One region of the Symplocastrum torsivum genome, then DNA from elsewhere that is predicted to be linked to it. Evidence: riboswitches for the same ligand, from Rfam matches in the RefSeq annotation. Region 1 holds a riboswitch; each other region holds the start of a gene.

Region 1 (10,516 bases):
CCCTAGCCAAGAAGGGACATAACGAGAACTAAACTTTCAATGCTTGGTACTGACACCCTAAGAGCTGTAACAACTCAAGCCACAAGGCGTTCCTAACCACAAGTTAGTCTTCACCAGAGTCACCCGTACTAATTGCTGCACCTCTCAAATGTGGTTTGTGTCCATTCCCGTCTATACTGCCTATGAAAAAGACCTCTGGAAGCGATCGCTGTGCTATTGGTACGCACAACCGTTTCCAGAGATCGTACTCCGGCTGGAGAAATTGTTCAATCGTTTTTTAAATTGTTTAACCGTTTTCCAAATTGTCCAACCGTTTTTTCAGTCTACAGCCCCAAAAAGTAGCCTCTGCTGCCTATTCGACCGTGACCGACTTGGCGAGGTTGCGAGGCTGATCTACATCCAAACCGCGCCGTGCAGCAATGTGATACGCCAACAACTGCAAGGGAATCACGGTAAGAATCGGTGAGAGTAACTCTTCCACTGCTGGCACTGGCAACAAATTGTCAAACGTCTCCGCCGCATCTGGGTCATTTATCGGCGTTACCCCAATCAGACGAGCATCACGCGCTTTCGCTTCCTGGGCATTGGAGAGGACTTTCTCATAGACATTACCCGGCATTGCGATCGCAACTACTGGCACCTTAGCATCTAGTAATGCGATCGGTCCGTGCTTCATCTCACCCGCTGGGTAGCCTTCGGCGTGAATATAGCTGATTTCCTTGAGTTTAAGCGCACCTTCCAATGCGATCGGGAAGTTTATCCCACGTCCCAAAAAGATAAAGTCTTTAGTCTCGGCAAACTCATGCGTCAACTCTTCGATATAGCGCTCTTGGCTTTCTAAAATCAGCTCAATCTGCGCTGGCAACTGCCGTAAGCCAACCAAAATTTCCTTGATACGGGATGCTGGCAAACTTTGCCGTTGCCATGCCAAATCCAAAGCAAGACAGTAAAACGCAACTAGCTGGTTGACAAACGTTTTCGTTGCCGCAACACCAATCTCAATCCCTGCGTGTGTCTCAATAATATGCGGCACCAGCGTCCCAAGAGAGCTTTCCAGACGATTAGTAATTCCTAGGAGTCGTGGCTGATAGGGAGCTAGCAACTCTGCTCTACGCTTTTGTTCCATCTCCAACGCTGCCAGAGTATCAGCCGTTTCTCCTGACTGTGTAACACCAATCGTCAGGGTGTTGGGAGTGAGTGGTGCTGGTGCGTAGCGAAACTCTGAGGCATACTGCACCATTGTGGGAATCCCTGCTAACTGTTCGAGCAGGTACTTTCCGACTAAGCTAGCGTGCCAACTGGTACCACAGGCGAGGATCTGAATTCGCTCTAAGTTCTCATAGAGTGATGCTGGGATGCCTAGCTGAATCGGTGGCTGGAATGCCTGTGGCGGTGTACCATCATCTGTTTCCAAGCTCCAATCATTGTTGAGATAAGCCTCCAGACACGTCCGCACAACTCCAGGCTGCTCGTAAATTTCCTTGAGCATGAAGTGTCGGAATCCCTGCTTTTCAACGAGAACAGGATTCCAGTTGAGGGTACGAGGGGTTTTTTTTAGGCGATCGCCTTCTAGGTTATAGACTTCAATCCCCATCGGCATCAGCCGCGCTAGTTCACCATTGTCGAGAGGCAGAACAGCGCGAGTGTAAGGCACAATTGCTGGCGTATCTGAGGCGCAGAAGAATTCACCTTGACCAAATCCGACAACTAATGGTGCTTGTTGCCGTGCGCCAATTAATTCATCGGGGTAATCAACAGAAATCACTGCGATCGCAAAAGCTCCCTCTAACTGATTCACCGTCTGCCGCACGGCTTCTAAGAGAGGGCTAGCGTTTTGAGATGAGGTTGAGGAGTTAGCAAGATGTTCCGCGATCAAATTAGCAATCACTTCAGTATCAGTATCTGAGCGGAACTCATACCCCTGCTGTTTTAACCCCTCACGCAACTCTCGGTAGTTCTCAACAATCCCGTTATGCACCACCGCAATTCGCCCTGCGCTATCTGTATGCGGGTGAGCGTTGTATTCCTCTGGCTTACCATGAGTTGCCCAGCGAGTATGTCCAATGCCAAGTCGCGCTGGATTTTCCAGGCTCTCTAGCTTTTCACGCAAGTTGTGAAGTTTTCCCTTCGCTCGAACGCGGTGCAGTTCTCCTTCCCAAACCGTCGCGATTCCGGCAGAGTCATAACCTCGATACTCTAGTTTCTCCAACCCTGCCATCAAGATATCTGTAGCCGCTTGGGTGCCGATATAACCAACGATTCCACACATTTACAACATCACTCCTCGCTTCGCACCATGTTTTACAACCTACTTGCCTCTTGATAACACGTCAAGGCAAGAGGGAAGGAGTAGAGACTCCTCCAGAGACGAAAAGGTTGCAGTGTCTACGACTAGAGCAAATCTTTATCGAGCAAAAACTTTTCCCTAATTTTTCGATTGTCAACCCAATCCCCTTCACCAGAGGAATGACACTAAGACAAAAAAAAGAGGAGGCACAGGGCTTCCTCAATGAAATCAAAATCTAAACGCATCTTATCGACGCTTGCTATAGCAGCACCATAACCGTAAAAACTGAGAAGTCTTGACGGAATGGTTAGTATGCTAAACCCATACTGCGGGTAGTTTCAGCATTACTGAGGTATACCCGAATGCTCAGAAAGTCAGTAGGACAAGCCGTTTCGCACCGCTTGCAACCTACACAGTCTTCTGTGCGAGGTGATGAAGCAATTTGACCTGCTTTACAGCCATCCCAGGGAACCATCTCCAGGACGTCTGTGGGGCAAGCCCGAACGCACTGGGTGCAACCAATGCAGGTATCGTAAATTTTGACGCTATGAGACATTTAATAACGGCTCCAAACGAGAGTTCTCCACTCAATAAGCGAGACTCAGGATCAAGGGCTAGTTTACCGCAGCGCTTTCATCCCCTGAGACATGAGGTTACAGAACTTCAAACTCTTTAATGAACAGGAGGGGTGGGGTGATGAAGGGGTGAGTGATAGGGAAAGCAATACTAATACTCTTAATTAGATTGAACTGGGTGTTAGTAGGAAGTAGAAATCTTATCCCTTCAATGCTCTTTTCTTAACACGTAGGTTTTGCTTCAAGTAAACAGTACATCACTCAATAAGTCTGGTTAATTCTACCAACCAGATGCGGTTTCCCTAACTGACTCTAGGGTTTAGACTCGGCATTATAGAAGAGTGTGAAGTGAAGGTTGATGCACAAGAGCAAGAGAGGAAATTCAGCTATGGCACTGATTCGTTGGCAACCGTTCCAAGAAATGGAAACCTTACGCCGTCAAATGGATCAAATGTTTGATGAAATGATTGGAGTTAATCACGACACGTTTAGAACTTGGCAGCCTGCAATCGAAGTTCAAGATGCGGAAGATTGCGTAATTCTGCGGGCGGAAATTCCTGGCGTTGAAGGCAAGGATTTGGATGTTCGCGTAACTCGTGAAGCTGTTGCAATCACTGGTGAGCATCGCTATGAGAAGAAAGCTGAAGAAAAAGGCTTCTTCCGCTCTGAGTTCCGCTACGGTAAGTTTCAGCGTGTGATTCCTCTACCTGTTGCCGTTCAAAATGATCAAGTCAAAGCTGACTTCACGAATGGCATTCTGACGCTGACACTGCCTAAGGTAGAAGCGGCTAAAAATCGTGTAGTTAAGCTCAATCTAGGCCAGCAGCCTGCGGCAGGGATTGAAGCTTCTAGTGAGCAGCAAGCTAACACTGAAACTAACGATGTTTGGGAGTCCCAACCGACTGAGCCTGCTGCTGTATAAGACTAATTAAGCTGAATAATTGCTGTGCGTGACAGCTTGGTTTAATGACTTGCCGCTGAGATAACTCAGCGGTTATTTTTTATCTTTAAGGATATTTATAAGAGTAGCTAGTACAGCGGACGAGAAAGTTTTTCACCTGTCCTAATCACTCACAAAATCTCTTGCTCCTTTTGTAACTGGTGAGTTATTGCCGCAATTTGCGATCGCACACAGTCTTTTTCCTGTTGAACTAAGATGGTATCGCCGAGTGAGGACAAACCCATGTCAAGGTTCAAGAAGCTTTTAGCCAAGGTTGGAATCGGTGCAGCAACCGTAGATGCTCGTCTGTTCGATGATTTACTCGTTCCCGGTGAGCTACTCAATGGTGAAGTCAATATCACAGGTGGGGATGTTGAGCAAGAGATTGACGATATCTACCTGTATATTGGTACGCAATACAAACGGGAAGTTGACGATCGCACCGTGACTGAGGAGTGCATATTGGTAAAATATCGCCTCTCAGAACGCTTCAACTTACAGCCAAGAGAAGCCAAGGTTATCCCCTTTTCTTTCCCTCTTCCCTATGAGACACCGCTGACGATGCGAGATCAACCCGTTTATCTGCGGACTGGGTTGGATATTTCTACGGCGATAGACCCAAAAGACACAGATTACATCCAGGTGCGTCCACACCCGTTGATGCAGCAAGTACTCAACGCGATCGAGAACCTTGGCTTTCAACTCTATAAAGTTGATTGTGAATACAACCCGCATTTCGGGAGTCAGTATCCATTTGTTCAAGAGTTTGAGTTTCGACCTTTTGGCAATTACCGGGGGCGTTTGGATGAGTTGGAAGTCGTTTTCGCACTCCAGTCCAATCAGTTGGAAGTTTTCTTAGAAATAGATAAACGGGCGCGTGGCTTTGGTGGCTTTTTAGCAGAAGCTTTCGATATGGATGAACGCTACTTTCGCTTTCATGTAACACAAAATTACCTGAACTATCCGTTAGAATTGGAAACCAGAATTAATGACATTATCCAAAGCCATCTACATTAGGGCATTTCGGTAAAAGATTTATCAATCTCATCCAGGAGTCTGATAAATTTTTTAAGAGTAAGGTTAGTAAAGTAGTAGGGTACCTTATTTAAGGCACCCTATCAGTAGAGTTGTCATGTATAGCAAACGGCAGAGGACAGAGGGCTTTTATGCAGAAGGAAAAAGATTAACTGGTCTAGGTTTCAGTAATTGACTTTGTCCTAATTGCCTTGGCGACTGCTATAAGTCCTAGTATTTAAATTAAATAGTTGTCATTCACAAGTTATTCACAACTTCTGGCTAACTTAGTAAGTAATCAGGATTAAGCCTGAGTCGTAGCGTTAAGTTAAAACTTTATCTGTAAACCGCTAGCCAGCAATCTCGAAAACTGTTGACTAGCTTATGACTTACTAAAACCCAGATCAATAGGGTCTGGGTTTATTATTTGTACTGCCTCATCCCAGGTGGTTTCTTAGCAAAAGCTTTCGATATTGATGAACGCTACGTTCACTTTCAAGCGACACCAGATCACCTGAACTATCCGTTAGGTCACAGCGCTCAATAGATTTGCGAAAAACCTGAGGGCTTTAGTCAACCCCCAGGTTTTTACTAAATTCGAGACGCGCTTAAATTACATCAGTCCCCAGTAGTGCAATACACCCTGTCCAGAGAAGAATTCAATAGCGATCGCAATCACAAATCCGAGCATTGCTAGCCGCCCGTTCCAAATCTCTGCTTGTGGGCTAAATCCGCCTACCCAAGCGTTGCGTTGTTCGGGATTGGTAATAGGTGGTGTTGGTGTTGGTACGTTAGTCATTTGCTTTTCTCCTTACCTTGATTAATTAGTCAGTTCTATTCGACTTACATCAAGCCCCAGAAGTGCAGAACGCCTTCGTTTGAAAATAGCTCAATCCCGATAGCGATGACAAATCCCAGCATTGCAAGGCGACCGTTCCAGATTTCGGCTTGTGGGCTGAAGCCAAACTTAACAGCATTGCGATCTTCAGGATTGGTAATTGGTGGTGTTGGTACGTTAGCCATTGGTTTGATTCCTTTTATTGATTACTGTATTAAAGGATTGCTCTTGATACGGATGCTTTCGGCTTATAGAAGACCCCAGAAGTGGAGAACACCTTGGTTCGTGAATAATTCGGTCAGCAGTGCGGCGACAAAGCCAATCATGGCGAGGCGACCGTTCCAATTTTCCGCTTGGGGTGTGAAACCTGATTTCCAAGCATTGCGATCTGCTGGATCTGTAATCGGCGGTGTTGGTGCGTTTTGCATGGTTACTGATCAGCTTCCTGACGACTTGGTTGTTTCTTTTCGTCTTATATTAAGTAATGTAACGCAAATTTTGAAATTAAGCTCTCTGTCTGAAGTTATAGGCTGCCAAATTTGTGAAAGCAAAGCAGGATGAAGTCCCTCGTTCCTTAATAGATGCGAGAGGCACGAGAGAAATCGCCTATTGGTTTCAACGGCTGATTAGCCGGAGGAGTGTCAACGTAACAGTTGATTCCGGTAGTCAGCGTAAGTCCGAATTCAATCCAGTGGGAATACCCAGTACTGAACAGGGGAAATGGGTACCTAGTTGCTGAATGATCGGATGACTAACCGAATTACAACCCAAGAACAGTAGAGTTGCCGCTTCTGATTCAACAACTTCTCTCAGTTCACTTGCCACGTCACCAAACCGTAGATGCGCTTTGAAGGAACCCCGCCATTCTTCAGCCAAACAACGTGCTTGCCACAAAATTCGATCAGCCTGCTCAAATGAATCTGCTTGGCAAGAGGTGGCTTTGGGACGGCGTGATTTTACTGATTTCTTTGATGATGTAGCTAAGGCTTGGGGTTGGGTTTCGGTCAAAACAGATAGCTTAGACTTCTTTAACGATGTGTTTAACAACTCTGATGGCGACTGATGTTTTGACAAGTCGCTAGCACTAGCCGTGTTCAAGCCATCTGAATACTGATTCTTTTGATTTTCATCAACGACGTAGACAACTTGAACCGTGACTTGCTTTTGTGTAACCAAACGAGTTTGATGAGCAATCCACATCGTCAAGTCCAAAGCCGTTTGACTGCTAGGAGAGGCATTGTAGCCAACAACCAGGTTTACCGATTTTGTAGAGTTTGACCACTTGGCAGCCGCTGAAGCGGGTTCAGGCAGCAACACCATTTGTTCAATTAAATCATTGCGATCCATCGCGCCTTCAAGACGCACTAACATTGGCTTGATGTTCACTGTTTTTAACCTCTCTTAGAAGAAAACGATAGATAAGTGAGAGGTGGGTCAAGAACAGATACCTCAGTTGTGTCCCAGAACATAGAGGTATCTGTAAGGAGACTCCAATTGCTTTTTGTTACAAAAGCGATAGTCTTGGTACTCCTAGCATCGCCGACGGAGTTTGTTGACGGGCTAAAACTGGAAGATGCCTCTCTCATGCCGGAGATTAGCCCCAAAAATTGGTTCCTCCGCTCCCAACCGAAAGCTGACAGCTAAATTCTGTCAGCTTGTGATTGAATTAGGCTGCCCACTCAAAAATAAAGTTAAGGGATTGTACGCTACTCGTCTTGGTTGAAATATCGATCCAGGAAGTTCAAGGCATGGTTACGCAATTCAAAATAGTCTTTTGATTCGCGTAGTGCTTGGCGATCGCGTGGATGGGGAAAAGGTACCTCCAAAATCTCTCCGATTCTAGCATTAGGTCCGTTCGTCATCATCACAATGCGATCGGACATATACAGAGCTTCATCAACATCATGAGTTACCATCATTACCGCTTGCGGGTTGTTCTCCCAAATGTCGAGTACCTGTCGCTGCAATTTACCGCGAGTTAGTGCATCAAGCGCCCCAAACGGTTCATCCATCAGCAACATTTTAGGACGAATCGCTAACGCTCGCGCAATACCTACTCGTTGTTTCATTCCACCAGAAATTTCATCCGGATATTTATTCGCCGCTTGCGTCAAATTCACCATTGCCAGATGTTCGCTGACAATCTGCTTTTTCTCAACAGGAGAAGCATTTTTGAGTACTTCATCAACCGCTAACCGGACATTTTCGGTTACTGTCAGCCACGGCAGGAGAGAGTAGTGCTGAAACACCATCATCCTCTCTGCGCCAGGTTTACGAACCTCTTTGCCCTCCAGTCGTACCATTCCGGAAGTTGGCTTTTCCAAACCAGCGACCATCTTGAGTAGCGTTGATTTACCGCAGCCAGAGTGACCAATTAGAGATATATATTCATCATCAGCAATGGTGAGATTGACATTATCTAAAACAACCAGCTCCCCACCCTCTGAATTGGGGTAAGACTTTACAATATTTTCAATTTCGAGAAATCCTGCTCCATTAACGGTTCGAGAATTAGTCTTGTCAGAAAAAGAAGTAGATTTTGTCATAGAATGCTCCGCGAAGAAGTTTAAGGTTTAGGGTCTTAATTCAAAACTCAGCACTGACCTTTGAAAAGCTTGTATAAAGCGTGTATAAAGCTTTGATGAATTTAAGACATGAAGAACGATTTAGGAGCATTGGCTCTAATTTCAAAGCTGTTGAGATACCCGACTGGATCGCTAGGGTCAAACGCTTTGTTGTCGATAAAGAATTCAGCAGGTTCAACTTTGTAGTCTTCCTTAGGACATTCAATCCCCATTTCCTCAGCAATCTCTCGATACAAGTCAGTTTTCCAACCTTGACGCGCCTTTTGTTCGGCATCTTTGGGAAATTGATCGATTTGTCCCCAACGAGTTGCCTGGGTCATTAACCAGATAGCTTGTGATTGCCAAAGAAATGTGGAATGGTTGCCTGGGATGTTGGCAAGTTTATCAGGCAAATCAAAGAAAATGGTGCTGTAAGGGTCATTAGCCATGCGCTTTTGCCCATCAAAACCGCCGTAGTTGTATTCCCCAACAATTGCTGGTGCCGTGAACTTATCGATTGGGGCATCTTTCTTCTTCGGTTTAGCACCTGTAAAGGAGGGACTAGTAATATATTTGGCGACTTCAGGACGATTTTTGGGGTCACTGCAATACTGGCAAGCTTCAATCATTGCTTTTACCAGGCTTCGGTAGGTTTTGGGATTTTCCTCAATGAAGGATTCCATAACTCCAAGCAGTCTATCTGGGTGTCCGTACCAGATTTCCTTCCCTTGGGCAAAGGTAAAGCCAACACCTTCGTTACCAGCGATCGCTCTCGTGTTCCAGGGTTCTGCGACCATGTAAGCTTGCATCGCGCCAATCCGCACGTTATTGACCATTTGCGGCGGTGGGATGATGATGACTCGAAACTCCTCGGCTGGATTAATCCCAACAGAGGCAGATAAGTAGCGGACAAAGTACTCATAGATGGAAGAACTTAAAACCACAGCCCAGATGCGTTGCTCTTGAGGTAGGCTTTGAAAGTAGCCATGAAAATTCTTCCCAAATTCTTCTAAGTTGCCGTTGTAGTCTTGCCAAGGACGTAACCCAGAGTTCCACATGGCTTTGTTCATGGTCATGGCGTTGCCATGCCGATGAATGGTCATGGCAGCACATAACGACGCATGACGTGCCCCTTCCGCACCAATTCTGGCGTTGGTGACTGCCCCAGAGACAACGGGTGAGGCATCAAGACGCCCAAAAATGATGCCATCACGGGAGTTTGCCCAGCTTGCCTCGCGGCTGAGGGTGACGTTTAGTCCGTATTTGCGAAAGAAGCCTTTTTCCCAGGCGATCGCAAATGGCGCACAGTCATTAACAGGGACAAATCCTACTGTAAGATTGGGTTTTTCCAGGCTGCTAGGATCTACAACGGGTTCGACAGCTTCGGCAGTTTTCGAGAGTCCATAGGGTGCGGTAACTCCCTTAATGGCACAAGATGACAAGGCGAATCCTGCTGCCGATGCGCCCATTTGTTCAAGAAATCTTCGTCGGTTCAAAGAATTCATGGCGGTATTACTAATGTTGTTAGTTCTTATGATGAATGGCTAGCAGTAACGATTCAGCTATGACCGTAGCTGAAATTTACGCAATGTCAGTGAGGCGTAGATTTAGTTGGTAGTTGCAGTGGGTCGTCGGTGAGTGACTAGAGATTCAATTTTGCCCAAAATGTAGTCAAGCACTAGCCCCGTTACACCAATCACAACCACTGCCAAGAACACGGAACTCAAGTTTAAGCGGTTCCATTGATCCCAAACGAAGAAGCCGATGCCAATACCACCGGTGAGCATTTCAACAGCGACGATGACTAGCCAAGCAATTCCTAAACTAATCCGCAAGCCAGTGAAGATGTAAGGTAAGCTTGCCGGCCAAATGATTTTTGTAATCTGTCGCCAACGAGGCATTTCTAGAACGCGGGCAACATCCAGATAATCTTTTTGAACGCTGGATACGCCGAGTGCTGTGTTGATAATCGTCGGCCACAACGAGGTGATAAAGATAACAAAAATTGCTGAAGGTTCTGCCAGGTTGAAGATGGCGAGTGCGATCGGTAGCCAAGCCAAGGGTGATACAGGCTTAAAGACTTGAATCAGAGGATTGAGAGTTAGCATCGCTGCTCTGGACATCCCAATCAGAAATCCCAAAGGAATTGCCACAGCCGCACCCAACGAAAATCCCAGTAATACCCGCCGCAGACTTGCCAGCAATAACCAACCGAGTCCTAAGTTACCAGGGCCTTTCCGAAAGAACGGGTTGGCGTATTCTGCGCTATCGAGAAGTGCTTGAAGCGGGGTGGGCATT
Region 2 (10,516 bases), on a different contig from region 1:
GCCTTAGCACCGCTTTTGGATAAATATGATCAACGCTGTTATCTAGAAGATATTGGCTTACCTCAGCCAGAGTTTATGACACTTGCGGGAGACGTTGGCAATGAGGAATTAGTGTCTCCTGCATCTTCTCTTGCACCGATGAACCTAAGCGAGTTAGAGTTTCCGCTCGTCCTCAAGGCGCGACGCCACGGCTATGATGGGCAAGGCACATTTGTTGTTAAAACTAGTACTGACTTACAGGACATTTGGCAAAAGCTAGGATATGCGCCAGTATTGCTGGAAAAGTTCATTCCTTTTGAACGAGAGTTAGCAGTGATTGCTGCACGTTCTGTTACTGGGGATGTGTTGGTTTACCCAATGGTAGAAACTCAGCAGGAAGAACAAGTTTGTCGTCGTGTTATTGTTCCGGCACAGATTAGCTTAAGTGTTGTAGAAGAGATTAATGCGATCGCACAAACTCTTCTTAACAGTCTTGATGTTGTCGGTGTCTTTGGGATTGAACTCTTTCTCACTACGAGTGGCAAGGTATTAGTCAATGAAGTATCACCCCGCACTCATAATTCCGGGCACTTTACCCTTGATGCTTGTGAAACATCTCAGTTTGAACAGCAACTGCGGGCAGTTACGGGTTTACCCTTAGGAAGTCCTACACTCAATTGTGCTGGTGCCGTAATGGTAAATCTTTTGGGCTATGAACACTCCCAGAGTGGCTACCTCGACAAACGGCAAGAGTTAGCGAGTGTCCCTGGGGCTTTTGTACATTGGTACGGTAAAACGGAATCCCGTCCTGGACGCAAGTTAGGTCATGTCACCGTTCGGTTGGACTCTCAACAGCCAACTGAGGCACAAGCCGTTGCTAAAAAAATTGAATCCCTCTGGTACAGCTAATAAGCTGTTATGCAGTCACCTATTGAACTAATCGGTTTTAGGTTAAAGGGTTTTCCCTTTACCTTTCACCCTTCCCCTTTAACCTTTTTCCCATGAATGCATAATGTAACTTAAAATGCATAGCCGCTAATTACTCTAATCCCTGCACTGTCACTAACAAACCCGTCTGAGTTGCTTGCTTAAGGTATTCCTCAGCCATGCGGTGCGGTATGTTTAGCCGCACAATTTCTCGCTCACCTGTTGCAAACCGTCTTCTCACTTGGAGCAGATTCATCTCTTCTTCAACGATACTTTGGAGAAATTTTAGCTGCTCAACTGACAGAGATATCGTTGGTTCAAGATAGATATGGCATGATAAAGACTCTGGTTCACCTAGTAAAAGAACTGGTTCTGCAATAACAGGATCGAAAATATAGGCAGCAACACAAAGACCATTCATGTAAGCTTTTTTTAGCTCTTCATTAGAGTTTAGAAAATACACGCTACGCTCACAACTTTTACAAAAACGGCGGCTAGCATCTGCCGTTAATTCGAGTTGATCGCACTTGTTTGGACATTTGAAACTGAAATTGCAGTTTAGAATAGCTTCAATCTTGTTCATAATTATAGGGCGAGAGTTCAGTCTCTAACGTAACCTCTACAACCCATGTCCAAGCAAAAATAACCTATTTTATGAAAGGCAAAAGGTCAAATTCTTGACGAATCTCTAAGAGTGAACGATCAAGCAATGGTTCAAAATCGAGAAACGGGACAAAGCACTCCCGCTTACGCGACTTTGACCACATCGAAATCTATTCTGGCAATAGTTGCGGCAATACAAAGAAAATTGAGGTATACAACCAAATTACCCCATGCTCTTTTATCAAGTCGTCGTACATCACACGAATCGCAGGGCTGATAGTTGGATCTTTGATTGTGCGTAGGTGATCACGAAACTTGTAGTTGCTAGTCCACCAAGTTAGTGGGAGAATCTTGAGTTCGTCATACATACTTGTATCACAACCGTATACAACGTGTGAAACATCATGCGCCAGCAAAATTTTTGCAAACTCCGGAGGCAGTTTTCTAGGATCAGTGACGTTCGGATTTAGAGCATAGTATTCCTCTAGCCCATCCCGAAGAGTCTGAATGCTATTTTTGTCCGTGTAGTGAGGGCGGGACATTACCTTATCGGCTACTCTATTTCAATACGAAACAGTTTCGTAAACTATAGTAGCACTCATGAGTGATATCACAAAAAAATTGCCGGGAAGACCCCGCAGTACTCAATCTCATCAAGCAATGTTGCAAGCAACCCTAGAATTGCTGGCAGAAGTTGGTTTTGAGGCGATGAGTATTGATGCGATCGCTACTCGTGCTGGAGTGGGCAAGACAACCATCTATCGACGCTACAACAGCAAAGAAGAACTAGTTGCTGATGCAATAGAGAGTGTCAGGCAAGATGTTGTAATTCCGGATACTGGTAATCTCTGGAGCGATATTGATGCGTTAATCGAGAATGCTGCCCAGATCACGCTTAGTTCTCTAGGGCGACAGACGGTTGCGATGATTATCAGCAGTGCATCAAGCAACTCTCAGTTTGCTCAAATTTACTGGACAAAGTATCTACAACCTCGGCGACAAGCCTTTGCTATTGTGCTGGAACGGGCAAAAGCGAGAAATGAAATTCAGGCAGATTTAGATCCTGGGCTAGTCTTCGATGCAATGAGTGGGATTATGCTCTATGCACTAATCTTTCAACCTACGACTGAATCGTGGGAAGCCTACGTTCGTCGTGCTTTAGGTCTGTTCCTGAGAGGGGCTTCTAATCGCTCCTAAAAATTTTACGCCTTGACCTCTTGACAAAAAGATGCAGGAACCTTTAACGTTTGATTTAATTGAACTAGGTAGCCTAATCTTGTCTGGTACTCATACCCATCGTTGTAGAGTAAGAGCCAGCTTAGAGCGGAGGAACCAAATCTTGGGGCTAATCTCGTAACTTGAGAGAGACACCTTCCAGTCTTAGCCCGTCAGCTAACTCCGTCGGCATTGGGAGGAGTACCTATGACACAAGCTTGATGTAAGCCGTAGTCTCAAGGGTCTCCTAAGTGTAGAGCTGTAAATGAAAATATCAGCTATATGCTCCTGCCTGTCTCATCAAACCCCTACAGATTAACAAAGGCTAAGACGATGACTTACAAAGAATGGAGTCTGCTCATCAAAAAAGAGCTGAACCGTATCGCAGTTGACTATGTTGACCCGTCAGGGCAAGTTTATAGTGAACCGTTCTGCTTCTATACTCTTGATGAGGCATTAACCTACGGAAAAATGTGCATTGACCACTCCATCCGCTCAAAGGTATCCGGCAACAAAGGAATTGTGGCTGTTCAAAACTCAGCTATTGGTTAGGTAATTGTAAGGTGTGCTGCGCTTCTTAAGGAAGGTCGTGTGTTTTCTGGAGGAAACGCAGCAGCTAGCAGAGTGAGTCAGTGAATAATCAGGACAGCGATCGAGGCACTTCATCAAAATTGAGGTCAGTAGGATAAAGTTAGGGTTCTTGTTGCCTAACTGCAATTTGGACAAGATTGTACTCTTGAGAAATTTACATCTCACGAAGGATTTTGCTCCCCTCAGGTGAAGTGCTAAGATAGCAAAAATAAATTCAGTAAGTCAGCCTAATCCAGTTTGCGCTTACAACATTCACTAAACTGTAATGCGATCGCTGGAGCGGAGGAACCAAATTTTGGGGCTTATTTCTGACCTTGTGTCTTCTTAAAGTAGGAGACAAAGAAGAAAGGGACATCTCTCAGTCCTAGCCCGTCAGCTAACTTCGTAGGCATTGAGAGGAGACTGAAGAGTCAGCATTTTCTACTAATATGCGTGAACTCTTTCAGTGTCCTTGGCTGGTATCTGTTCGCATCGTTGTACCTGCCTCGCTCCTGAAAAAGGGTTGTCGTACTCTAAACTTCTGGTGTCTGAGGCAGGAAAAGTTGCTATTAGGTGAAAAACTCCCATGTTCCTGACTCAAAAGCATCTTGTAATCCAAGAAATTGACAAAGTTTTGGCAGATTATCCAGAACACCCTTATCAAGCTGCCTTCTCGATTGAGGAACTGCGCCAAAAGTTAGTTACTCATGTTCTTAAGCATATCCCTGCTGAATGCATGGTCACAGAGATTGAGCAGAAACAACTGAAGAAACCCAATTCTCTATTCCTCACCAAGGAACAACGGCTACGCATTGATGTTTTGATTCGCGGGAGTATTCTGCATCTCCTCCGAGAAAACGCCGACTGGATTGGTCACCGCATTCATCAAGCGAATAACTAATCCAAGAAAAATTTCGGCTAAAACTACACTGAAAACTAAGAGATTCAGACATGATTGAAAAGAAATACCTTTACAACAAAGGGGTCAGCTACAGAAGCTTCTTTGTTTGCCCAATCGTACACCCAAACGGTTACACCTACAGATGTCTTCGTCCTCAAGATAACCCAGAAATTCAACTGGGAGGGGGGCTATTTGCTAGTATTGCGGAAGCTCTAGAAGCTGGGAAGCGATACTTGGATCGGGAGTGGCAGTATCAGCATGAACTGAGCCATTACAAGAGGTTATTGGAGACTCAAACAATTTCCAACGAAGAGTATCACTTGAATAAGTGTTCCCTTGATCAAGCGATTTGGGGACTGTCCTAACGGGACTTAAACAAATTTCAAGCCCAAACGAAGCCCAAAGCAGCGATGTTCGCAAAGCACCCAAGTAACCCTACGCGTACGCCACCCCAAGGAAAGAAACAGCCCAAACTGCGGCTCTTCCAATTGCGCGATGTTGTGGCATGAAACCTTCGTGAGACATTGTGCTACTTGCTTCATCCTTGTGTTAATCGCTCAGAAGCCTAACGGTCAGTTACAACCAGATTTTAGCCTGCACAAACCCTTCCTCGGCGAGAGAGATTCGCTCTTCCAAACACCGCTATCAAGATGATCGCCACAACGCAATTCAGGAGAGCGTATGCGACAGGGGACACCCCAGTTATAAATAGTCCCCACACGTTCAGCAAACCATGAAAAAGCGCCACTAGCAAAATACTGCCTTTAGTGCTGTTATAAATCCAGGTATATATAAAAGCATCTGCCACGATGCTGATAAACCAGACAAAAGGAAACTCAGTCATCAAACTCCTGCTGTGCCAGTTCTAGTTTTAACCAGTCACGATCAATTAACGGGACTTAAACAGATATCAAGCCCAAATAAAGCCCAAAGCCGCTTTGTAAGCTAAGAATACGTCCTGGTTGTGGTTGAGCCACTCCACAAAACGGAAGGACATCGCTGTCCGAAACGCTTCTAATGCGTCAGTAAAGGTGTTTAAAGGTTTCGATGCCCAACGCCTTCTTAATCCTCCAGTTTTTGTATGCCATAAAACAAATGTATAAGCACAAAATACAAGCATGAAATGGCGTATTAGGCTGCGAGAATCTCTAACTTGATATTCAGATAGCCCTAACCATCCTTTTGCTTCCCGGTAAAAAACTTCCACCCAATTCCTTTGACCATAAGTAGTTACTATCCATTCGGCTGTGGCAATGGATGAGTCAACATTTGTAATAAAATAGTCAATATCACTAGAAGAGTCGAAGGTTGAGGCATTCATGACGATAGCAATTGTTCTCGTTCCTTCTAGCTGTGGCAGTTCAACTTCAACCGTTGCCACCCAAACGGTTTTCGGTTTATCTAAATTGAGTTGAATAGGGGTAAAACCCTTAATAGGCAAGGACTGCGCTAACTTATCTAGGCGAATCTCTTGGAGTTTATTTGCCTCGGTTTGAGTTATCACTTTGCGGTTTTTGGCTAATCCGCCTAGATACTTAAGTTTCCTTTTTTCCAGTTCCAATAGAAACGTTGTGTTATTTCCATAGCCGCCATCAATTAGTACGATACCGGGTCGATATCCTCTTATCAAGCTGCGATCAATTAAACTTAAGGCTAGCTCCGGCTTTTTCTTGAATTCAATGTCTTTTTTTCCCTGAGGTAAAGAACTGGCATGTTGATATAACTCTATATCTAACGGTAGGCTTTTTTTCCCATCATATAGATGGGTTGTTACCACTACTATTCCGTTATCGGTTTTCCCAATTTCTCCAATGTACTGCCGTCCCACTCCCGCTGTAAAATTGCCACTTTTTCTATGCCCTGAGTCATCGACGATTAACGTGAATCCTCGACTTATCCGGGTTTGGCTGCACTGATTCATCACTTTCAGGCGGCGCTCATTTATCTCTTGGGCTTCCCAGGGCGCTTCCGTCAAAAAGCGGATGCGCCGCCTCGGAGGTTTCCTCCGAATTTAGGCGCACCAAGGGTGTAATCGGTGGTAAGTCACTCCTACCGCGTTCGATGCCATTTGAGACAGGTTTTTTCGCTCACTTTCCCCTAATAATTCCCCGACATAGTTCCTAAACTCCCGTTTTTGCGCTTGATGGCTAAAGATATCATCAAAGCGTTTACACCATCTATCGAAGCAAGGGGGCATGGCAGCGGGAGTTGTCTCTTTCATGACTCAGACTTTAACGTGAGATGTTTGCCATACCAAGATTATACCTTTATTTGTTCTTGTTTTTCGTTTAAGTCCCGTTAACCGATCGACTAGTGGAGAACAGTAATGTTAGATATCGATGAAATGGGACAAAAAGAAATACACGAACTGCTACATAAAGTAGGATATGGACACCTCGGCTGCATAGGCGAAGGACATCCATATATTGTGCCTATGCACTATTACCTCAAAGACTCAGAAATATATATCTTCACAACTGAAGGAATGAAGACTAAGTACATGGATGCAAATCCAAAAGTTTGCTTACAAATCGAAGAAGTTCACGATCTGCTGCACTGGCGCAGCGTTGTTGTGAATGGTCACGCTGAACGCCTCACTGAGCAGCAAGACATTGATCGCGTGATGCAATTTGTCAAAACGCAGAATCCAACACTTTCGCCTGCGATCAATCGAACCTGGAGCGATGCTGGGGGACGAGCGGAAGTAGCCGTAATATATCGCCTTCATCCCATCGAAATGAGCGGACGCACGACTGATGGAGTTAGCAGTCAGTAAAAATCGAAAAATTTGCACAAACTTATTCTGGAAGGCTAATTTTAATTCTGCGATCGCCTCTCTAAAATTTCGCCCTAGCTTCATTATCTATAAATCTGCCAACCAGGGTATCGCAAATCTTCAGGGGAACATCTTGAAGAGTTTAGGAAATCGTTATGGGTTGAGAACCTGGATTGAATAGGCTTTTCGTCAAGACAAGCAGGAATTGGTTGGACGGATTATCGCTTTACTAATTTCCAGGAGATTGAAAAGTGGTGGGAAATCATTTTTAGCGTTTATTTGATGATTAGTTTAAATTCCCCAGCTTTTTTGTCCTTAAGCCAATCTTGTCAAAGTGATACTGAGATTCAACCGACTCCTGTTGATTTCTCTAGCCATCAACAATGGAATCATCAAGGGGGCTGGAAAAATGTTTTGAATAATTTGCGGTTAATTATCCAACCGACTCTTGCCTTGTGGCTCATTTCTCCTTGGTTAGACGTTTTCCCTAATCCTTATTTATTGCTCGGTTTTCACGATTTAATTCATGTGATGAATCAGTTCCAACTTTATTTTCCTGATGGATAATCTGGCTTTCTTGTTATTTCCTGTTTCGGAGAGTGACAGAAGAGGGTTATATGCTCTTAGCCAATTCAAAGACCGCTTCGCACCAAGCTTATCCTGCATATCTTCCAGAGAAGTGTAATCACGCTCGTTAGTGTGCCCAAGAATGAAGCCTGAAGAACAGGATGAACTGAAAAAATCAAAATAGATAACAAAAAATCCCCTACCTTCGGGTGGGGGATTTTATTTAGTTACCTATAAGGCGCTTGTTCAGCCGAGGCTAGCCAAATTTACCAGCCGTCGAGGCAATCAGGAATGCCGCGTAGGTGAGGACATAGCCAACTGTGAAGTGAACTAGACCCGTCAACCAACCTTGAACGATGGATAGAGCAACTGGCTTATCTTTCCAGCTAACCAGGTTCGCAAGCGGTGTACGCTCGTGGGCCCAGACTAGAGTTTCGATCAACTCTTGCCAGTAGCCTCTCCAGGAAATCAGGAACATGAAGCCTGTTGCCCACACAAGGTGTCCGAACAGGAACATCCAGTCCCAAACCGCCAGGTTAGTCGTACCGTAGGGGTTGTATCCGTTAATCGTTTGAGCTGAGTACAGCCAGAGATAATCCCGGAACCAGCCCATCAGGTAAGTAGAAGACTCATTAAACTGAGCAACGTTACCTTGCCAGACACCCAGATGCTTCCAATGGAAGTAGAAGGTGACCCAGCCCAGTGTGTTCAGCATCCAGAACGTAGCTAGGAAGAAGCTTTGCTCCCAAGCGGACGTTTGGCAGGTACCGCCACGACCAGGACCGTCGCAGGGGAAGGTGAAGCCGAAGTCCTTTTTGTCAGGGAACAGTTTGGAACCACGGGCATCCAACGCACCCTTAACACAAATCAAGGTGGTGGTGTGCAGTCCTAGTGCGATCGCATGGTGAACCAGGAAATCGCCAGGGCCAATCGTCAAGAACACAGAGTTAGTGGTGTCGTTAATTACATCTAACCAACCTGGCAGCCAGACGTTAGCATAGTTTGGCCATGCTGTTGTCGCGATACTGTCGGGGTTTGATAACAACACGTCCATTCCATACAGCGCCTTACCATGAGACGCTTGGATGAACTGAGCAAACACTGGCTCAATCAGAATTTGCTTCTCAGGCGTACCAAAGGCGTGCATTACGTCGTTGTGGACGTACAAACCTAGGGTATGGAAGCCCAAGAATAGAGACACCCAGGACAAGTGAGAGATAATCGCCTCTTTGTGCCGTAGCACCCGATCCAAGACGTTCCCTTTGTTTTGCTCTGGGTCATAATCGCGTACCCAGAAAATTGCACCGTGGGCAAATGCCCCAACCATCAGGAAACCAGCAATGTACTGGTGGTGCGTGTATAGCGCAGCTACTGTGGTGTAGTCCCTCCCGATGAAGACATAAGGAGGCAGTGCATACTGGTGTTGCGCTACCAATGAGGTGACAACTCCTAACGCCGCTAGGTGAATTCCCAACTGGAAGTGCAGGGAGTTGTTGTAGGTGTCATACAGTCCTTGGTGAGGCAGGTTGAACTGACCTTCGCTCCTTGGACTCAATAGACCCGCTTTGGAGTTCAGCATCTCTTTGATGCTGTGACCAATTCCAAAGTTCGTCCGGTACATGTGACCGGCGATGATGAAGATGACTGCGATCGCCAAGTGGTGATGAGCCATATCCGTCAGCCACAGCGACTCTGTCTGGGGATGGAAGCCACCCAAGAAAGTCAAAATCGCTGAACCAGCACCTTCGGATGTTCCAAATACATGCTGAGCTGTATCCGGGTCTTGGGCATATACACCCCAGTTCCCTGTGAAGAATGGTCTCAATCCCTCTGGGTGTGGCAGGGTCGTCAGGAAGTTATCCCAACCCACATGCTGACCGCGAGATTCGGGGATAGCGACGTGGATTAAGTGACCTGCCCAAGCCAAAGAGCTAACACCAAACAGACCAGCCAGGTGGTGGTTTAGACGGTGTTCTGCACTCTTGAACCAAGACAAGCTTGGACGGAACTTCGGCTGTAAGTGCAGCCAGCCTGCAAACAAGAAGACTGCGGACAACAACAAGAGGAACACTGCACCTTGGTACAGGTCATTATTTGTTGTCATGCCGATGGTGTACCACCAGTGGTAGACACCCGAATAAGCAATGTTAACTGGGTTAGTCGCACCCGCTTGGGTGAAAGCATCCACTGCTGGTGCGCCAAATTGAGGGTCCCAAATCGCGTGGGCGATGGGACGGACATTTAACGGATCTTTAATCCACTGTTCAAAGTTACCTTGCCACGCGACGTGGAACAGGAGACTAGATGTCCACAGGAAAATGATTGCCACATGACCGAAGTGAGAAGCAAAAATCTTTTGATAAAGATTTTCCTCTGTCATGCCATCATGGCTCTCGAAATCGTGAGCCGTGGCTATCCCGTACCAAATCCGACGTGTTGTCGGATCTTGAGCGAGATCCTGGCTAAATTTGGGAAATTTTGTTGCCATCTCTCTTAGGAAATCCTCCTCGCTGACAAATGAGACTTATGCAATTGGCGCTGCTCATTTTCTGTCTGGGTAGACCCCCTGGAACCGAAGTTCCAGGCTTTTTAGGTCTAAATCGGTGAGACACATTAACAAATTGTGCCTCATTTCAGATTTGGCGTTCGTTCTTCGCCAGTTATCCGATTGCGATGATTCGCGATAGGAAGAACGCCCATATAGTGACGATACTCCCCAGGAGGTAGTGAGTTACCCCCACAGCCCGACCCTGAATGATGCTCAGAGCGCGAGGCTGAATTGATGGTGCGACCTTCAGTTTATTATGTGCCCACACAATTGACTCAATCAATTCTTGCCAGTAGCCGCGACCACTGAACAGGAACATCAGGCTGAAAGCAAACAGGAAGTGACCGCCTAGGAACAGCAAACCGTAAGCTGAGAGCGGTGTTCCGTAAGATGTAATCACCTGAGAAGATTGAGCCCACTGGAAGTCACG
Region 3 (10,516 bases), on a different contig from region 1:
GTAATAATAAGGTTATTAGATGCACCCTGATGACTGAGAGAGCCGCCTAAAGTGACTCTCTTATTTTTTTTGCAAAGCCTTTGCCCTCGTTAGCCGATTCGATGAAGTGATCGCCTTGACTGTCGTCTGTACTCATTTATCGTGGGAGACTTATCCACCCCCAGACCACTACTAGTTATGGGTTGGTCACAATTGAAGAGTTCTAGTGCTTTCCGGTTGCGTTCCTAAGTTTGGATACGCAACGTTAGGCAAACTGTACCCGTAGCAGATTGGGGGACTCGCCAGGAGATAAGCGATCGCTTAATCCTCTCAATCACGGCTAACTCTTTGAGCGTTGAAGCCTCCTCATCCAACACAATTCGGCCAACACGACCTTTATTCACTACAAACTCGAAGACAATTTCACCACTGAATCCAGAAGGTAAATTTAGTTGTTGTAGATGTCGCGTTAGATCTGCCACTGCTGCTTGATCCAATCCCGTGACGATGACGACTTGCAGTTGGGCATTACTTCCCACTGATCTTGAAGAAGACAAATCCTCATCATCAATCATTTGACCGATTAAGGTAACTTCCTCATCATCAATTATCCCAGGATCAATTAAGGTAGTATCAAATGCATCTAGACACTCTTGTTCTGGAGCCGCGAAACTCTCAAACTTCGGTGCCGCTGAGCTTCGAGCACGAAGCCTCGCCATCCGGGGCTGCATACGAGCAAGATTAGCGCTGCCAAAAATTCCCTGATAGTTAACGCCTTGGGGCATCTCAACAGGAACTTGCATTGAGATAGATTCGCGTTCTGGCTCGACACGCACATCATCACTCACAGCAACAAAAGCGGTATATTGCGATAACAACTGATACGTCAAAGCTGTATCCGTAACTGCCTCAACCCCAGCCTTTGTTTCATAGCCGAACATTTGCTTCATCAAGTCTTTAATCCGCGCCCGTCCCCACAACTGGGCAATAGCAGGATTGCCAGCTTCCTCAAAATTCAGGTTAAATGTCTTTTCGTAGTGAGTTCCACCTGCCGCCGTCCCTGTGATGCGGAGAGTACTAGGCGTGGGATCTTCTGGTAAAGGGGAAACTCGCCCAAACAGAACTAAAGGCTCTTGGGCAAACAAGTCAGGAGGTGCAGAAGGATAAATTATTGCCTCCCCTGTACCTTCAAACACAACTTGAATATTCGTCAGGACAGGATTATTGATTTGGCGAAAGAACTTCTCGGCAACCTCCTCTGTCGGTTCATTTTGACGAACAACTTGAGATGTCCCCGACCAATCTCTGCAACGCGATTGAGCAAAAATCGGTTCGGTGAACTGCCGACACCAAAGCTATAAAGGCGATTTCCCGGTTGCAGCTTTTGTTGTACCTCGGCAAGAATTTCGTTGTCATTGCCAATGTAGCCATCTGTTAGCAGCACAATACTTCGCAAACGCCCTGCTGGTGCGGCAGGAAAATTCAGTACCGCACGAATGCCATTGAGTAAGTAGGTGCCACCATTCGCTTGCAATTGATTGATGTAGTTTATTGCCTTTGTACGGTTCTGCGCTGTATTGGGCAGAGGGTGGGTCGATAACTGAGTCGTGGTATCGGAAAAATCAATAATCGTGAACGTGTCGTCAGGATTTAGCCCATTGATAAACCGACGCATCAATTCCTGAGATTTCAGCAAGGGGTCACCATGTTGAGAGCCAGAAGTATCCATTAGGAACACAACATCCTTGGGTACAATCTCATTACTGCGGTAGTCCAATGCCGGGATAAGATAAACCGTGAAGTGACCGCCTCGTTCATCTGACTGGCTAAGTACCGTTGCTTGGGTGTTGTCACTACTCACCTGATAACGCACAATCAGGTCTTTGTTGGGAATCGTGTCTTCCTTACCCAGTTTCACCCGCACAATTTGCCCATCCTGTTCAATTGTGAGTTGGTGAGAAGTGGAGCGAACGTTACTCACTGGCACACCCGCATCAATCTCTACTGTTACGCCGATGTCATGCCCTGAGCGAGTTTCAGGAGGTATCACAGGCGGAGTGATGCGCGAAGCATCGGGAACTTGGTCAGTATCACCACTTTCATCAATCGCTGTACCAGGAATGAACCGAGGACCAACAACCATCGGGAAGACAAATTCATAGTCGCCACCTGTAAATTCCAGGCTGTCGGTGTAGCGGATGGTAACGTCTATTGCTTCGCCGGGTTTGATGTTCGCGAGAGATTGGGTGAAAATATTGTCTCGCTCTTGCTCTAATAAGCCAGCCGTTCGCCCCTCTCGCCGCGCTTGTTCGTAAATTTCTTTGGCTTCTTCCCGCTTTTTGATGTTGCCTTTGATAATACGCTCACCAATTTTAATTTCCATGTCATCCACTGCCGCCTCATCCGGCAACGGAAATACATAGATGGCTTCTAATGCTTCAGTGAAGGGATTTTCAAAGGTCTGCGTCACCTCTACTCGTGACAGATTTCCGGCAATTTTGCTAAGAACTTCGGTATGTTTTAGCGGGAAGGCTAACTGTTTTTCGCCAGTTTTGACATATAAGCCTCCTAGCGACGGCTTGGAGTGTAACGGAGCATTAGCGGGCATAAGCATTTCCCTCAACAATTAGAACGCTAACCGTTGCCACGGTTCCAAGTGGCAGTTTCACCCATGTTAGCCCTGAACTTTAATCGCTTCTAGGAAAGTTGAAGAAGTATTAAATATCATTGGCATTTACTTGTAGAGGTTGGCACGAAAAAGAGTGCATCTCTGGGGCTAACTTGAATGCCTCCCCTTTGCTTTGTTCCCCATCTTGTGATGTATTTCTGACCATCACCACCTTTACCAATTGCCATCGTAAAGTTATAGCGCACTTCTTGGTAACAGCCAACTTTTAAACCTGGCATTTTTGCTGCCTTCACATCAAAAAATGCGCCAGCTTTATTGATGATTGCCAAACCCTTATCACCACGTTCAATAAAAAGCATATTGGGATTATCGGCACCTGGCGCGATTTCATTACCGTTACGGAAGTATTGCGACTCACCTATCATTTTCTGGTGGAAGTAAACACCAGATTTGGTAATCGAATTCTGTACATCATCGCGGTAGACAATTGGAAATCCTTCCTGACGGGCAAGGACAAAAGCATTGGCTAGCATCGCATCTTCCTGGCTAGAAAATTTGAAGCCGATTTGATTGGTTGCTATGTCATGGTTTTGGGCAAACGTAACTGCTTTTGTTCCCGGTAGGGCTTTTCCTGAACTTACTGGATTGATAAGCGATCGCAAATCACCGCCTAAACTAAAAGCCTCAATCATTGCACTCACTAGATGAAAGTCTGTTACTGAAAATACGCCTGTATATTCGTTGCTTTCTTCAAGTGTTTGTCCAATCACTTCGCCATAAACAAACTTATCTGCTGGTACTACTGTCAGTACATCACGAAAGTAGTCAGGTTCAATATGCTTTGCGGCATCAAACCGGAAACCATCAGCACCAAGCACTACAAGCTTCTTAAGGTAATTTTTGGCTTCTTGCCTAACATGAGGCAAATTAGTATTCAAATCAGGAAGATTACAGTTAATCCAACCTTGTGTCACCGAAGCGCGGTTATTGTAGTCGATACAATTTTTTGGATGAAAATCTTGGGGTGAGAACTGAGGATATTTCAATGTTTTGACATATTCCCCATAGTTCGCCATGTGATTGAGAACCACATCGACAATTATCTTCATCTTCCGACTATGGGCTGAGTCAATGAGTGCTTTGAGGTCTTTTTCATTCCCTAAAGGACTTTCAAGTACAGTATGGTCAATCGGTTGATATCGCGCCCACCAATCGGATGCTGGATTACTCTTCTGAGGTGGCGAAATTTGGATGTAGGTAAAGCCTTGCTTTTGAAGCTCAGGAAGTTGTTTTTTGACCTCCCGTAGCCGCATATCAAATGCTTGATAAATTACGTCAGCACTAGCAACTTTTCCCTCATTGCCTCTAGAAGAACCATAAGGAGGAGTTTCATGTTCGGTAACTTCGCTCAACGATGCTTGACAGGCAGACGTAACACAAAAAACAAGAATAAAAGCTATACAGAAATTGAGTAGTAATTGAAACAGTCTGTGCATGAACAACCTTTCAAGTGAGTCAGGCAAGTAGCTATAGCAAAAGGCAGAAGGCAAAAGGCAGAAGGCAGAAGGCAGAAGGAATGCATATTGACGGGTCAAGGTTTCAGTATTTGGTGAGCGTCAAGAGTCGCCTTGGCGACTGCTATACAGTCACTAAAAGACAATTTTTACAACAAAAAGCCTCGGTGTAAGTACCGAGGCTTTTGACTTATAGCTCTATGAGCCTATTTGTAGATTTGGTCAAAATGTAGGCTGACACAGTACCAGTCGTTTCCCAATCTACCCCAACCAGGAGTAAAGCTATGACAATAGCTTGGCTAGTTGCGTTCAGCCTACTTATGCAAAGTAAAATCAGTCACTTTGCAGATACACCCAAAGTAAACTCTGTTTTTTCTTACAACACCCTTAGACCAGGAGCAGTGCTTCTATGAAAAGAGACATACTCTTATCTAGAAAGAACAATTATAGCGTAATACAACCTAATTGCTCATTGTTTCTTTAACGGTCTCAATGCGATCGCTTACCGAAGTCTTGGATCGAATTGATTGGTCGATGCAAAGTTTACCGTAATTCAAGGCTTCTTCAAGTGTGTAAAAGCAGAACGGCGCACTGTAAGAATGTCCTTCTGGGTCAATATAGTCAATAGCGATACCGTTTAATTCTTCGCTCGTGACTAGATTCCATTCCTTGTAACTCATCATTGCCCTAACCTCCATTAGTTTGTAGCGGTTTACGAGGTGGGTCAGGCAGCAGAATATCCCTGCAACTGGTGTTACAGATATCTACTTAGGAGACCCCAAGGACTACGGCTTGTAAAAGCTTATGCCTATGGTGCTCCTCCCATTGCCGACGGAGTTAGCTGACGGGCTAAGACTGGAAGGTGTCTCTCTTGGTTACAAGATTAGCCCCACGATTTGGTTCCTCCGCTCTTTATCTGGCGTTCTGAAATGATTACGTTTGCCAGATAAAAATTAGGCTACCCACTGGAAAATAATAATTAAAATATTAGGGTAAGATTCGGCGTTTGTCAAGAACCAAAATCAAGGAAGACGCTAAACTTAATACTTCCATGTATGGGCATGAAATAGTTGAGAAGCAAGTCGTAGACCGAAACTCTTCCTTCTCCCCTACACCCCAACTATGCTAGTTAAAATGCAACTACAAGACAGATTTATTGGGTGTTTAATCTATGCGATCGCTAAAAAAAGCAGCATTTAACGCAGTACCAATTCTTACTCTCATCCTGACAGTAGTAGCATCCATCCCACCAAACACAGGCATTGTAGGAAGATACAGAATGCTCAGAATTCAGTAGGGTTGCCACCTCATCTCTCCTATCCGCTGAAGGGTTACGTGCTTCCTGGTTCAGTATCTGTTGCAGTTTGTCAGAAACACGCTCTAACCCATAGGTTTGTGCCACCATAAAACCCTCTTAATGCTATTTAACTTAATTTTTTCTGGAATCTTCCTAAACAGAAGAGATTGTCTAAAAGATACGGAAGTTGCCAGTCTCAATGTTCACTTCAAGATTACCAAGCCTTGCCAAGGATTTTCTCTGGCTGCAATGTTTCTTCTTTGATTGAAATGTTTCTTTGAAATTGTCAAAAAAATCCGCTCTTGTATTAGCTACCTAGCATCAAGAGCGGATGGGTTTAATTGTCTTTATTGCCTACCTAGCAGATAGAGGGGGTAATCTTAGCCAACAGCTTGGAGCAACAACTCTTGCCGCTTGCTAGGCAATACCTTCACTTGACCATCAGCATCAACATCAACCAAGGCTGTATCTCCATCGTTTACCTGACCAGAGAGCATTGCCTCCGCCAAGCTATCTTCTAGAAGGCGCATGATGGCGCGGCGTAACGGTCTTGCACCATAGTTGGGATCGTAACCTTGTTCTACCAAGTGGTCTTTGAACCGTTCTGTGACTTCCAGTGTGATTCCCTGCTCAAGTAAGCGTATTGAGATTTCACGGAGCATGATGTCAGAGATTTGCTTAACTTCATCTCTGGTTAGCTGCCGGAAGACGATAATCTCGTCAAGGCGATTGAGAAACTCAGGGCGGAAGAATGATTTAAGGTTTTCATTCACTTGTTCACGGATACGGTTGTACCGTGCCTCAGATTGGTTGTCGGAGGAGTCAAAGCCGAAACCACTACCACCTTTTTCGATCGCCTTAGAACCGATATTAGAGGTCATGATGATCAGCGTGTTCTTGAAGTCTACGGTGCGACCTTGAGCATCGGTTAAGCGACCGTCATCCAAAAGTTGCAGTAGCACGTTGAATACATCAGGATGGGCTTTTTCGATTTCGTCGAATAGCAGCACCGTGTAAGGCTTGCGTCGAACAGCCTCGGTAAGTTGACCGCCTTCGTCATAGCCAACAAATCCTGGAGGCGAACCAATCAGCTTACTGACTGTGTGGCGTTCCATGAACTCAGACATATCGAACCTAATCATTGCCTCTTCTGAACCGAAGAAGTATGCCGCTAGAGATTTAGCGAGTTCCGTCTTACCGACTCCAGTAGGACCAGAGAAGATAAAGCTAGCGATTGGGCGATTAGGACTCTTCAAGCCTACCCGCGCCCGACGAATCGCACGAGAGACAGCACTAACAGCTTCCTCTTGACCAATCAGTCGCTGATGTAGGGTGTCTTCTATGTGCATCAGCAGTTCTGATTCGGATTCAGTCAGCTTGCTTACAGGCACACCCGTCCAAGAGGCGACGATATGGGCGATATCTTCTTCGTCAACAATTGGCGTAAGGGAATTGTTTTGTTCCTCTGTGTTCTCAACAAGTGCTTTTAGTTGAGCTTCAAGTTCCAATTCGCGATCGCGTAACTGTCCCGCCTTATCAAAATCCTGAGCTTTGACTGCCTCATCTTTCTCTTTCGTGCAGCAACGCAGTTCCTTCTTCAGTTCCTTGGTTGCAGGAGACGATTGGAAGTGCCTCAAATGAACACGGCTTCCAGCTTCATCAATCAAGTCAATTGCTTTATCAGGTAGGAAGCGATCTGAGATGTAACGGTCTGAGAGCTTCGCAGCCGCTTCTAGGGCATCATTAGAGATTTCAACCTTGTGGTACTGCTCGTAAGCGTCGCGCAGACCGTGCAGGATTTCAATGGTGTCACCCACCGAAGGTTCTCCGACCATTACTGGCTGGAAACGACGCTCTAGAGCCGCATCGCGCTCGATGTGCTTGCGGTATTCATCCAGCGTGGTCGCTCCTAAGCACTGCATCTCACCTCGTGCTAAAGCAGGCTTAAGAATATTTGCGGCATCCATGCCACCTTCAAGTGAACCTGCACCAACTAGGGTATGGATTTCGTCAATGAACACGATGATGTTCCCCGCTTGACGCACTTCCGCCATGATTTGCTTGATGCGCTCTTCAAAATCACCCCGATAGCGGGTACCTGCCACTACTGAACCCATATCCAGCGTGAATACCTGCTTATCTTCCAACAGGTCAGGGACATTTTTGCTCACAATGCGTTGAGCTAAGCCCTCTGCGATCGCTGTTTTACCAACTCCTGGCTCCCCGATTAACACAGGGTTGTTCTTGGTACGACGACCCAAAATCTGGATTACCCGTTCAATTTCCTTCGCACGACCGACAACCGGGTCAAGTTTGCCTTCTGCGGCAAGTTGCGTCAGATTGGTACCAAACTCATCCAAGGTGGCTTTAGCCCTTGAGGTACCGCCCATCATTGAAGGGTCTTGTCTAGTCGATGTGGAGGCGGCAGCTACTTCGCCTAATGCCCTAATGACTTGTGTGCGGACTTTCGCTAAGTCAACGTCAAGATTTTCAATTACTTTGGCAGCAACACCTTCTTTATCCTGAGTAATTGCCAACAAGAGGTGTTCTGTACCAATATAGTCATGTCCAAGTTGACGAGCCTCTTTGAAGGCTTGCTCGAAAATACGTTTAGCTTTGGGGGTGAAGGGAAGTTCAGACTGAACATAGCGAGAGCCACGACCAATAGTTCTCTCAACTTCTTCCCGTGCGTTTTCTAGGTTAATGCCCAACTCAGCCAGCACAATCGCCGCAACACCCGTTCCTTCTTCAATCAACCCCAAGAGAATCTGCTCGGTTCCCACAAGATTGTGTCCCAGGCGACGTGCTTCTTCCTGAGCGAGCATGATGGCTTTGATGGCTCTATCTGTGAAATGTTCAAACATGGTGGGTTCACCTTACCGAGCGGTTTAATAATTGGGTGAACTGAACATCACCCTTATATAAAGTTTTATGTACTTCGTAAATACAATGTATCCCTCTAAGGTGGACTTTGCTCAGTGGGCACAACCGTAATCCTTAGGAGTGCTTGCCGTCTCTTCCGGAAGACGGACGTGCTTGGCTGCCCTATCGGTATCAGCTTTTATTTGGATGAAATAGAGCTACTTTGTTCGGGAGCATCCTAATTGTGCAAATACATTTTCTTGTGGGACAAGCCGGAAAGCCTGTCAAAGCTATAGGGCGGGCAGGATGCCCACCCCACAATAAATCTGCCTATTGAGGACGGGGCAGTTCATTAAGCGTTTCACTGGTCACTTGAACTTCCTTAATCTTCACTCTTTCAGGACGACCTAGACCAGCAGTAATCGCATAGCTTTGAGCCAACAGTCTGAGCCAGAGAGCAGGATAACGATTTTCTACCCAAGGCTGTATACGCCGGATGAAACTAGGGAACCAACCTCTGAGTAACCAGCTAACTAAGGCGTAAGCTGTGAAATTGAAGTAACTACCTAGCCAGCGAAAGATATCTTTTGAACCCGCCAGTTCCCAAATCCAAGGTAAGAGTGCAGGGTTTCTCCCTGCTGCTTTCAGTGCAAGTCTGTTGAAGGTGAACCAGTCGGCGCGGTCTTTGATGAAGTTGTCGGCAACAACTGGGGGTTCGTCTGCTAACAGCCCGAAGAAGGTATTGAGCATTGAATTAAGCCGCTGAGGTGGCAGGTGGCGGCCTGTAGGCACCATCATGCCTTTGGAAAATAGCCAGGTCACTGAGACGTTGCTTTGATAGGCACGAATCTGATTCAAGTCTTGGGCACTAAGAAGGTTATGCCGTAGCGCAGTGTCCAAAAGGTTAGTAAGGCGGTAAAGATTGCGAATCAGGGAGCCAAAGCCCGTGAAAACTAGGGGAGACTGGAGTGAGGCAGCATCGCCGACGGACACAAGGCGATCAAATGCAACAATGCGATCGCGACTTCCTACACTAAAATGTCCTGGAATGTAGCCAAACGTCGGTTTCTTCCACACCAGCTTTTCCATGTCACAGCGACGGTACTCTGGGAGAATCGTGAAAAAGTCTTCATACATCTCCAGCAGTGAGCCAGGATTCCTCGGATTCACCTGATGGTAATGAAATAAATAAATGGTGAGTTCTTCACCCGCACCGGGGAATAACTCCCAAATTAGCTGGCGCCCTCGTGAGACATCTCCATGGCTATAAAGAACATCGCCATAATCAGAATCCCACACTCCCCGCTCAAACCCCTTTGCAACCACAGCCCCTACAGTTGGGCAAACACTATCAAAAGCACGACCACCATTCAACTGCCATGCGATCGGTGAAGCGGTTCCCATCGCATCGACTAACAGATGCCCCCTAGCTTGTCGATGCGCTTGACTTGGCAGGTGTTGCAGTTCAACGACGACTTGATTGGGATGAATATCTGCCCGGATAAACTCTGTCTCATCCCAAATTTCTCCACCAGCTTTTCTAAGCTTTTCGCTACATAGCTGTAACAGTTTCTCAGAATCTAATGCGACATTGAGGACTGTAGGCGTATGCAAAACAGCGGCTTTGAGATGAGGTGGATTGTTGCCATCAAAGAATTTATTAAAGCCATCAACGTATTCTCTAGCAATGAGGCTCTCAAACTCTGCTGAAGTAAATAAACCTAGCTCAATCAAGCTTTGGAACTCATCCCGTGAGATATTCCATTCCCGGTTCATCCGTCCAAAGGGTAGTCGCTCAATGAGCAACACTCGATAACCCAGTCGTGCCATAACAGCAGCATGGATGACTCCCAAAGCACCGCCGATATAGATTAAGTCGTAACTGGGATGTTCAGGTAAGTTCTCCCCATCTCCCGATTTACCCTTCTGAGAAAATATGACTTGCTTGGGCTTTTGGGGATTACGGACTCCCTCACGCCATTGCTTCTCCCACCAGTAGACGCGGTTGAGGTCATATTCCCCATTCGGCATTTTTTGAAAGAAATGGACAGTCTGAGGATAATATGCCGCTAAGGCTTCAAAGATTGATTGCTTGGATAAATCAACGGCTGGTGGTTCAGGATATTGGTAGGGAAATTGACTTCTCAGACTACGCTCAAGCTGTTGTAAGATTTGATGCTCACCTCTAATAGACTCAACAGCCCAGCGAAAGGCTTTAAGGTAGGTCGTTCGCTG

What was found. Region 1 has a riboswitch for cyclic di-AMP ahead of AC5JL3_RS33955 (universal stress protein). Riboswitches for the same ligand answer to the same signal wherever they lie in the genome.
Region 2: another riboswitch for cyclic di-AMP. It lies ahead of AC5JL3_RS02840 (hypothetical protein); the one in region 1 lies ahead of AC5JL3_RS33955 (universal stress protein).
Region 3: another riboswitch for cyclic di-AMP. It lies ahead of AC5JL3_RS06080 (hypothetical protein); the one in region 1 lies ahead of AC5JL3_RS33955 (universal stress protein).

What each region holds. Positions count from the first base shown of each region.
Region 1 covers NZ_JCACKQ010000133.1:30,174-40,689, reverse strand. Annotated here, with positions in the region: gene AC5JL3_RS34000 (hypothetical protein) at 1-6, shown strand, start outside; gene AC5JL3_RS33995 (hypothetical protein) at 104-229, opposite strand; gene glmS (glutamine--fructose-6-phosphate transaminase (isomerizing)) at 353-2,269, opposite strand; gene psaC (photosystem I iron-sulfur center protein PsaC) at 2,595-2,843, opposite strand; gene AC5JL3_RS33980 (Hsp20/alpha crystallin family protein) at 3,251-3,784, shown strand; gene AC5JL3_RS33975 (sporulation protein) at 4,046-4,819, shown strand; gene AC5JL3_RS33970 (chlorophyll A-B binding protein) at 5,430-5,615, opposite strand; gene AC5JL3_RS33965 (chlorophyll A-B binding protein) at 5,660-5,839, opposite strand; gene AC5JL3_RS33960 (chlorophyll A-B binding protein) at 5,903-6,082, opposite strand; gene AC5JL3_RS33955 (universal stress protein) at 6,321-7,040, opposite strand; cyclic di-AMP (ydaO/yuaA leader) riboswitch at 7,177-7,303, opposite strand; gene AC5JL3_RS33950 (ABC transporter ATP-binding protein) at 7,361-8,200, opposite strand; gene AC5JL3_RS33945 (ABC transporter substrate-binding protein) at 8,302-9,723, opposite strand; gene ntrB (nitrate ABC transporter permease) at 9,826-10,516, opposite strand, start outside.
Region 2 covers NZ_JCACKQ010000010.1:2,114-12,629, forward strand. Annotated here, with positions in the region: gene AC5JL3_RS02815 (5-(carboxyamino)imidazole ribonucleotide synthase) at 1-888, shown strand, start outside; gene AC5JL3_RS02820 (hypothetical protein) at 1,019-1,327, opposite strand; gene AC5JL3_RS02825 (hypothetical protein) at 1,680-2,051, opposite strand; gene AC5JL3_RS02830 (TetR/AcrR family transcriptional regulator) at 2,110-2,706, shown strand; cyclic di-AMP (ydaO/yuaA leader) riboswitch at 2,811-2,931, shown strand; gene AC5JL3_RS02835 (hypothetical protein) at 3,058-3,276, shown strand; cyclic di-AMP (ydaO/yuaA leader) riboswitch at 3,564-3,721, shown strand; gene AC5JL3_RS02840 (hypothetical protein) at 3,881-4,195, shown strand; gene AC5JL3_RS02845 (hypothetical protein) at 4,246-4,560, shown strand; gene AC5JL3_RS02850 (hypothetical protein) at 4,785-5,039, opposite strand; partial or broken gene AC5JL3_RS02855 (IS701 family transposase) at 5,106-6,416, opposite strand; gene AC5JL3_RS02860 (pyridoxamine 5'-phosphate oxidase family protein) at 6,522-6,971, shown strand; partial or broken gene AC5JL3_RS02865 (IS701 family transposase) at 7,081-7,538, shown strand; gene psaB (photosystem I core protein PsaB) at 7,795-10,026, opposite strand; gene psaA (photosystem I core protein PsaA) at 10,199-10,516, opposite strand, start outside.
Region 3 covers NZ_JCACKQ010000017.1:22,461-32,976, reverse strand. Annotated here, with positions in the region: partial or broken gene AC5JL3_RS06090 (VIT domain-containing protein) at 225-2,593, opposite strand; gene AC5JL3_RS06085 (alpha-amylase family glycosyl hydrolase) at 2,704-4,020, opposite strand; gene AC5JL3_RS06080 (hypothetical protein) at 4,584-4,805, opposite strand; cyclic di-AMP (ydaO/yuaA leader) riboswitch at 4,934-5,054, opposite strand; gene AC5JL3_RS06075 (hypothetical protein) at 5,303-5,527, opposite strand; gene AC5JL3_RS06070 (ATP-dependent Clp protease ATP-binding subunit) at 5,800-8,283, opposite strand; gene AC5JL3_RS06065 (NAD(P)/FAD-dependent oxidoreductase) at 8,612-10,516, opposite strand, start outside.